Regions from separate parts of the Enterobacter sp. AC1 genome, predicted to be linked through region 4. Evidence: predicted binding sites of a transcription regulator. Region 4 holds the regulator's gene; each other region holds the start of a gene.
What was found. The regulator CRP, encoded in region 4, controls carbon source genes, mostly activating them, when cyclic AMP is high. The targets are predictions, from matches to a motif close to ATGTGANNNNNNTCACAT.
Positions count from the first base shown of each region.

Region 1: a site for CRP is predicted at 1,208-1,225, ahead of udp (uridine phosphorylase). Genes of this name have one in related genera too.
Region 2: a site for CRP is predicted at 1,526-1,543, ahead of msrB (peptide-methionine (R)-S-oxide reductase MsrB). Genes of this name have one in related genera too.
Region 3: a site for CRP is predicted at 1,390-1,407, ahead of aaeR (HTH-type transcriptional activator AaeR). Genes of this name have one in related genera too.

Region 1 covers NZ_JBNDIZ010000013.1:61,691-63,892, forward strand. The annotation lists gene metE (5-methyltetrahydropteroyltriglutamate--homocysteine S-methyltransferase) at 1-205, shown strand, start outside; gene M2433_RS23150 (dienelactone hydrolase family protein) at 287-1,093, opposite strand; gene udp (uridine phosphorylase) at 1,349-2,110, shown strand.
Region 2 covers NZ_JBNDIZ010000002.1:974,025-976,226, reverse strand. The annotation lists gene M2433_RS09570 (glycoside hydrolase family 18 protein) at 1-483, shown strand, start outside; gene M2433_RS09565 (YeaC family protein) at 676-939, opposite strand; gene msrB (peptide-methionine (R)-S-oxide reductase MsrB) at 996-1,409, opposite strand; gene gapA (glyceraldehyde-3-phosphate dehydrogenase) at 1,750-2,202, shown strand, end outside.
Region 3 covers NZ_JBNDIZ010000006.1:272,319-274,520, reverse strand. The annotation lists gene M2433_RS18030 (YagU family protein) at 1-228, opposite strand, end outside; gene aaeR (HTH-type transcriptional activator AaeR) at 446-1,372, opposite strand; gene aaeX (p-hydroxybenzoic acid efflux pump operon protein AaeX) at 1,552-1,755, shown strand; gene aaeA (p-hydroxybenzoic acid efflux pump subunit AaeA) at 1,763-2,202, shown strand, end outside.
Region 4 covers NZ_JBNDIZ010000008.1:50,111-52,312, forward strand. The annotation lists gene M2433_RS19785 (OsmC family protein) at 116-520, opposite strand; gene crp (cAMP-activated global transcriptional regulator CRP) at 832-1,464, shown strand; gene M2433_RS19795 (YccS/YhfK family putative transporter) at 1,522-2,202, shown strand, end outside.

The sequences.
Region 1 (2,202 bases), on a different contig from region 4:
TGGGCCGGGCGTGTACGATATTCACTCCCCGAACGTGCCGAGCGTGGAGTGGATTGAAGCCCTGCTGAAAAAAGCGGCTCAGCGCATTCCGGCAGAGCGCCTTTGGGTAAACCCGGACTGCGGACTGAAAACCCGCGGCTGGCCGGAAACCCGCGCAGCGCTCGCCAACATGGTGAAGGCGGCGCAGAACCTGCGACAGGCGTAGTGATGCTGGATTGCCGGGTGGCGCTAACGCTAGCCGGCCTACCTTAAGGCCCGGTAAGGCGTAGCCGCCACCGGGCTTTTTTTACGCTTTCTTCCCGCCGTACTGGCTAAACCACGCCAGCATCCGCTGCCAGCCATCTTTGGCTGATTCAGCGTGATAGCTCGGACGATAATCGGCGTTAAACGCATGGCCTGCATCCGGGTACACCACAATCTCCGCCTTCGCATTGGCCGCGCGGAGCGCATGGCGCATGGTCTCTACCGAATCAAGCGAAATACCGGTGTCCTGACCGCCGTACAGCCCTAGCACCGGAGCATTTAACTCGGTGGCGATATCCACGGGATGTTTCGGTGAATTCAGCGTTTTTTCACCTACCAGTTTGCCGTACCAGGCGACAGCGGCTTTGAGCTGCGGGTTATGTGCGGCGTACAGCCAGCTAATGCGCCCGCCCCAGCAGAAACCGGTGACCAGCAGACGATGTGGATCGCCCCCGTTGCGCGCCGCCCAGCTGGCAACGTGGTCGAGATCGGCCAGCACCTGTGCGTCAGGAACCTTGCTGACCAGGTTGCTGAGCAGTGTAGGAATATCGCTGTAGTTGTTCGGATCGCCCTGACGGAAGTAGAGCTCTGGGGCAACGGCCAGATACCCTTCCAGCGCCAGCCGGCGGCAGAGGTCGCGAATGTGCTCGTGAACCCCAAAAATCTCCTGAATCACAATCACGATGGGCAGCGGGCCGTCTGCCGATTTTGGCCGCGCGTGCCAGGCAGGCATATTCTCCCCCTGCGAGGGAATGGAGGTCTCGCCCGCCGTAATTTCCGCTTCTGACGTCGAAACGATGGTGGAAGCGTGTGGGGCCGCAGCAGGTGCAAAACCGGTTTTTTCAGTCATGGCATTCTCCGTACCAATGAGTTAGCGCAAAGGTAAATATAGACACCAGGTTAACAACTCACAGTGCCTTAAACGGTCTATCTTTTGTGCAGCATCTGGCGATATAACTTGTTAATGTGATGTAAATCACTTTTTTATGGAAATTTAATGCAATCATTTTCATTCATGGTGAGATGTGTCACGAAATTATGCTTACCGCTTCTGTAAAGTACCGTTTTACTTCTTCTGACTAACCGACCCACAGAGGAGTCACCTATGTCTAAGTCTGATGTTTTTCATCTCGGCCTCACCAAAAACGATTTACAAGGGGCTACGCTCGCAATCGTCCCTGGCGATCCTGAGCGTGTGGAAAAGATCGCCGCGCTGATGGATAAGCCGGTCAAGCTGGCAGCCCATCGCGAATTCACCACCTGGCGTGCAGAGCTGGATGGTAAAGCCGTGATCGTCTGTTCTACCGGTATCGGTGGACCGTCTACTTCAATTGCTGTTGAAGAGCTGGCGCAGCTGGGCATTCGTACTTTCCTGCGTATCGGTACCACCGGCGCTATTCAGCCGCACATCAACGTGGGCGACGTGCTGGTCACGACTGCGTCCGTACGTCTGGACGGAGCAAGCCTGCACTTTGCACCGATGGAATTCCCGGCAGTAGCAGACTTTGAATGTACCACTGCGCTGGTTGAAGCCGCGAAATCCGTAGGCGCGACTACCCACGTGGGCGTAACGGCCTCTTCCGACACCTTCTACCCGGGCCAGGAGCGTTACGACACCTTCTCCGGCCGCGTAGTAAACCGCTTCAAAGGCTCAATGGAAGAGTGGCAGTCCATGGGCGTGATGAACTACGAAATGGAATCCGCAACGCTGCTGACCATGTGCGCAAGCCAGGGTCTGCGTGCCGGTATGGTGGCGGGCGTTATCGTCAACCGTACTCAGCAGGAGATCCCGAACGCCGAAACCATGAAGCAGACCGAAAGTCATGCGGTGAAAATCGTGGTTGAAGCCGCGCGTCGCCTGATCTAGTCCTCTCCTTTCGAAATCAAAGGCCGACACGTTCGGCCTTTTTTTTTGCGTAGCGCCTCGCAGGAAAACCCTTTCAAACTGGACGTTTATAC
Region 2 (2,202 bases), on a different contig from region 4:
TATCTGGCCGCTGGGCTGAAGCCGCAGCAGATGAACCTCGGAATCGGTTTCTATGGCCGCGTGCCAAAACGCGCGGTGGAACCGGGCATTGACTGGACGAAACCCGACGCGCAAAAAAATCCGGTCACGCAGCCCTACTTCGGTTCCCATGAGATTGAGTTGTTCAGATCGCTCGGCTATGACCTGACCAAAGATACCTACGTGAAGTACAACGATATCGTGAAGAAGCTGCTGAACGATCCGCAACAGCGCTTTACCGAGCACTGGGACGACCAGGCAAAAGTCCCATGGCTGTCGGTGAAAGATGCCGACGGCAACGCGCTGTTTGCGATTTCGTATGAGAATCCGCGTTCCGTTGCGATCAAAGCGGACTACATCAAAGAGAAAGGTCTTGCCGGGGCAATGTTCTGGGAGTACGGCGCGGATGACGAAAACCGGCTAGCGAAGCAGCTGGCGGAGTCGCTCGGGATCCCGCACAAGTAGTGAAGTAATCAAACCCTCTCCCTGTGGGCTGAGGGTTCCCCACAAAATAATGCCTGCACGGACAACCCCCTCTCCCTTGAGGGAGAGGGCTGGGGTGAGGGGGAACATACGGCTCTGGTGGTCATTACGTTCACTTCATGTTCCTTGCCACTCTGTAACGACATGACCTGTGGGAGAGGGCTGAGTGCACCGTTATTGCATTTTCATCGTCGCAATCGGCTTCGGCGTGATGCCGAAGTCCTCTTTCAGCTCACGCTTGCTCTTCATCACCATCTGACCCTGGGTGTCGATCGTCATGTGCTGCGCGTCGGTGTTATTGCGCGCCTGCCACAGCATCACCAGCTGCAGGCTGTTCTCTTTTTGCTCCGGCGTCAGCGCAACGCCGTCGGGCCATTTTCCCAGCTCCACGGCGGTCACCAGACGCTGATAAATCTCCGGCGTCATGCCGCTAATCATGTCATCAATATTCACAATCGCGCCCTTTCAAAGGAATAATTTGCTGAATCGTTTTTTCAACCCTTAACCTGGTCGCCGTTTTCGTCGTCAGTGAAGCTCATTGAGGCCGAATTCACGCAAAAACGCTCGCCCGTTGGCTGAGGGCCATCCGGGAAGACGTGCCCAAGGTGCGCATCGCAGTTACCGCAGCGAATTTCCGTGCGCACCATGCCGTGCGACGAGTCGGTCAGGTAGCGGATTGCCTCATCGCTCACCGGCTCGTAAAAGCTCGGCCAGCCGCAGCCAGAATCAAATTTCGTTTGTGAATTGAACAGAGGAGCATCACAGACCAGGCAGTGGTAGACGCCGTCTCGCTTGTTGTGCAGTAAACGCCCGGTAAACGGCGGCTCCGTTCCGTGATTCTGCGTCACGTAAAACTGCATTTCTGTGAGGTTTTTTTTCAAATCATCAGGGTTACGTTGGTTCGACATATGCTTACATCTCGCTGTAGAAACAGACATCTTTAACCCGGATTCTAACAAAACATTAACACCCTTGCGTGCACTTTTGTTCTAAACTTATGTGTCGCGAAAAGGCGGTCAGGCAATTGTGATCGTGTTCACATTTTTATCCTGCGAGGACTTTAAAATTCCGGGCGCAGCCCCCATGTGGTTGCAAGCTCAAAGGGAAAGTGAGGCGAGTCAGTCGCACAAACGTTAGTCACAGGATTGATTTGTCGCAATGATTGACACGATTCCGCTTGACGCTGCGTAAGGTTTTTGTAATTTTACAGGCAACCTTTTATTCACTAACAAATAGCTGGTGGAATATATGACTATCAAAGTAGGTATCAACGGTTTTGGCCGTATCGGCCGTATTGTTTTCCGTGCTGCTCAGAAACGTTCTGACATCGAAATCGTTGGTATCAACGATCTCCTGGACGCTGAATACATGGCGTACATGCTGAAGTACGACTCAACTCACGGTCGTTTCGACGGCACCGTTGAAGTGAAAGACGGCCACCTGGTTGTTAACGGTAAAACCATCCGCGTTACTGCTGAGAAAGACCCAGCTAACCTGAAATGGAACGAAATCGGTGTTGACGTTGTTGCTGAAGCTACCGGTATCTTCCTGACCGACGAAACCGCGCGTAAACACATCACCGCGGGTGCGAAAAAAGTTGTTCTGACTGGTCCTTCCAAAGACAACACCCCTATGTTCGTTCGCGGTGCAAACTTCGAAACTTACGCTGGCCAGGACATCGTTTCCAACGCATCCTGCACC
Region 3 (2,202 bases), on a different contig from region 4:
TACATAGGGAGGGTTTAAAAAATTACGGGAGCAATCAATCTGGCTTGCGGCTCTTATTAATTGTTCAGGCCCGCACGCGGCGGTGAATAAATCGGTGGGGCTTCGTGGCGGGAGCGGCACCTCGGCTCCCCATTTGACAAAAGCGGAGACAATCCCTGCAATTAAACCGATGAACGCGGCGAGTCCATAGCGCCTGCGTGAAGGCGGTGTTTGTTCAAATATATTCATTTCTTTTCCTTGTTTAACGTCATCCTGCGGAATACATTTTATTATTCAAATCAGCAACAAATTAATAACAGTCTGAATGGCAGACTGTTTATAAGGTAAAGGGCAGGCAGCGGCAGTGTCAATTCGCTATTCCTGATAGCGGGGTAAATATTGTCGGATGAATGTATGTTTCATCCGGGAAATATTAATAACGCATATACTTTCAGGAATTAATCGATTATTCCTTCCTTCTTCCCCGCATCCCCTGAAAAAGCTCCGCCACGTCCACAAAATACTCGGTCAGATAGTTAATACACACCTGGACTTTGAGCGGCAGCTTGTCTTTTTCGGTATACAGGGCGTACACCGGACGCGGATCGGACTGGTAGCGTGGGAACAGGATCTCCAGCACGCCGCTGTTGATCTCGTTGATCACCCACATCAGCGGCACGTAGGCGATCCCGGCGCCGGCCACCAGCCAGCGCGAAATGGTCATGGGGTCGTTGGTGACAAACCGCCCTTCCGGCAGCAGTCGGGTAGAGATCCCTTCCGGGGCGATCAGCTCAAATTCATTATCGGGCCGCACGCTGTACTCCAGCCACGAGTGGTTGGTGAGATCGGCGGGTTTCTCCGGTACACCGTACTGCGCAAGATAGCTCTTCGAGGCGCAAACCACCATCGGCATGCTGCCCAGCCGACGTGAGAACAGGCTGGAATCCTGCAGCGCGCCGACGCGGATCACCACGTCCAGGCCGTCGGCAATCAGATCCGGCGCCGGGATGCCCGTCACCAGGTTGACGGTAAGCCCGGGGTACTCTTTCAGCATATCCGCGGTCATGGCAGCGAGAACATTTTGTGCCATAGTTGAAGAACATCCGATGCGCAGCGTGCCGATGGGGGTGTTGTTAAATGCATAGAGCTGTTCGTGAACATCCTGCACTTCAAGCAGCATGCGGCGACAGCCTTGATAGTAAATTTTACCCGCTTCCGTCAGCCCAATGCTGCGGGTACTGCGGTTGAGCAGCTTAACCTGAAGCTCATTTTCCAGTTTGGAGACCGTCTGGCTAATGGATGAGACGCTCATCTGAAGCTGGCGTGCCGCCGCGGTGAAAGAGCCCAGTTCGACCACTTTGGCGAAGACCGACATGCGTTTTAAACGTTCCATTGTTCACTCTGGCTTAAAAGTGATTTAGATCACATATTATAGATAACAGCATAACAGTTACGTTAATATACTATTAATTACATAACGGCTGCGCCATTCTCGCCCGGCGTTTCTTGCTCTCCTGCGGTGGCGTGCGCTAAAAAATTCTGAAGCCTGCACTCTCTCTTATCAAGGTCAACATGAGTCTGTTTCCCGTTATCGTGGTGTTCGGTCTGTCGTTCCCACCGATATTTTTCGAGCTTCTTTTATCACTGGCGATCTTCTGGCTGGTGCGCAAGGTGCTGGTCCCTACCGGGATCTATGATTTCGTCTGGCATCCTGCATTGTTCAATACCGCGCTGTATTGCTGCCTGTTTTACCTGATATCGCGCATGTTTGTCTGAGGTTGATGTGAAAACGCTAACAAGAAAAATCTCCCGCACTGCCATTACGATGGCGCTGGTTATCCTCGCCTTCATCGCTATTTTCCGCGCCTGGGTCTATTACACCGAATCACCGTGGACGCGTGATGCGCGCTTCAGCGCCGACGTCGTGGCGATAGCGCCCGACGTGGCCGGTCTTATCACGGCGGTTAACGTTCACGATAACCAGCTGGTGAAAAAAGATCAGGTCCTGTTCACCATTGACCAGCCTCGTTACCAGAAAGCGCTGGAAGAGGCGGAAGCGGATGTCGCCTACTACCAGGCGCTGGCTGCTGAGAAGCGCCGTGAGGCAGGTCGCCGTAACCAGCTGGGCGTGCAGGCAATGTCCCGTGAAGAGATTGACCAGTCTAACAACGTGCTGCAAACCGTGCTGCACCAGCTGGCTAAAGCGCAAGCGACGCGCGACCT
Region 4 (2,202 bases):
ACCCCAACCCTCTCCCTCAAGGGAGAGGGGGTCGTATGTGCAGGCATTATTTTATGGGGATCCCTCAGCCCTGTGGGAGGGGGTGAGGGCATCAACACGCACGATGCCCCATCAATCACGCCTCAATCACTTCATACGAATGGGTAATTTTTACCGCTTTCTCCAGCATTAACGCCACCGAGCAGTACTTCTCCGCAGACAGGTCCACCGCGCGTGATACTGCGGCATCTTTCAGTTCTTTACCGGTCACGATAAAGTGCAGATTAATGTGCGTGAACAGGCGTGGCGCCTCTTCGCGACGTTCGGAAGTAAGCTTCACTTCGCAATCGGTCACATCATGACGGCCTTTTTGCAGAATCGACACCACGTCAATCGCGCTGCATCCGCCTGCCGCCATCAGCACCATTTCCATTGGACTTGGCGCTTTGTCGCCGGAGTTACCATCCATCAAAATCTGGTGTCCTGACGCGGACTCGCCCAGGAACGTTAAACCCTCAACCCACTTCACGCGCGCTTGCATATTTTTGAACTCCAACGTTGCATTTTTGGTGACAGATTACGCGTGCGTTACATTTCTCGCAATGGAAGGCGACCTGCATCATGCTGAAGCGAGACACCAGGAGACACGCGGCGAAAGCTATGCTAAAACACTCAGGATGCTACAGTAATACATTGACGTTACACGTGTATGCAGAGGACATCAAACTTTACTGGCTGCGAAACGTTACGGTAGCCGACTTCCCAGGGTATGGGTAAGAATTCGATTGCAACCCCAGAGTCCGGATGCATCTGATGACTCTGGTGACAGCTTATAACAGAGGATAACAGCGCATGGTGCTTGGCAAACCGCAAACAGACCCGACTCTCGAATGGTTCTTGTCTCATTGCCACATTCATAAGTACCCATCGAAGAGCACGCTGATTCACCAGGGTGAAAAAGCGGAAACGTTGTATTACATCGTTAAAGGCTCGGTGGCAGTGCTGATCAAAGATGAAGAAGGGAAAGAGATGATCCTTTCTTATCTGAACCAGGGCGATTTCATCGGTGAACTGGGCCTGTTTGAAGAGGGCCAGGAACGTAGCGCCTGGGTTCGTGCAAAGACAGCATGTGAAGTGGCTGAAATTTCTTACAAGAAGTTCCGTCAGCTGATTCAGGTTAACCCTGACATCCTGATGCGTCTTTCTTCCCAGATGGCGCGCCGTCTGCAGGTCACCTCTGAGAAAGTGGGTAACCTCGCCTTCCTGGACGTGACTGGCCGTATTGCACAAACGCTGCTGAACCTGGCGAAACAGCCAGACGCAATGACCCACCCGGACGGCATGCAAATTAAAATTACCCGTCAGGAAATTGGTCAGATCGTCGGTTGTTCCCGTGAGACAGTGGGCCGTATCCTGAAAATGCTGGAAGATCAAAACCTGATCTCCGCCCACGGTAAAACCATCGTGGTCTACGGAACGCGTTAATTCCGCTTAAACGGCGTGTCACCCCAGGGTGTCACGCCGTTTTTGTCTCTACTCCCCATGTGGCGCAGGCTGATCTATCACCCGGAAGTTAACTACGCACTGCGACAAACGCTGGTGTTGTGTCTTCCCGTGGCCGTGGGCCTGATCCTCGGACACCTTCAGCAAGGCCTGCTGTTTTCTCTCGTGCCCGCCTGCTGCAACATCGCCGGTCTGGACACGCCGCATAAGCGCTTCTTCAAACGCCTGACTATTGGCGGCTGCCTGTTCGCAGGCTGTAGCCTCGCCGTGCAGCTTCTGCTTGCCCGGGACATCCCGCTGCCGCTGATCCTGACCGTGCTGGCCATGACCCTCGGCGTCACCGCCGAAATCAGCTCGCTGCACGCCCGCCTGCTTCCCGCCTCGCTAATTGCGGCCATTTTCACGCTGAGCCTCGCCGGGAATATGCCGGTGTGGGAGCCGCTGCTGATCTACGCTCTGGGGACGCTGTGGTACGGGCTGTTCAACTGGTTCTGGTTCTGGCTGTGGCGCGAACAGCCGCTGCGCGAATCCCTGAGCCTGCTCTATGTGCAGCTGGCGGATTACTGCGAAGCCAAATACACCCTGCTCACCCAGCATACCGATCCGGAAAAATCCTTGCCGCCGCTGCTGACGCGCCAGCAAAAGGTGGTGGATCTGATAAGCCAGTGCTATCAGCAGCTGCATATGCTCGCCGCCAACAAGAATCACGAATACAAACGG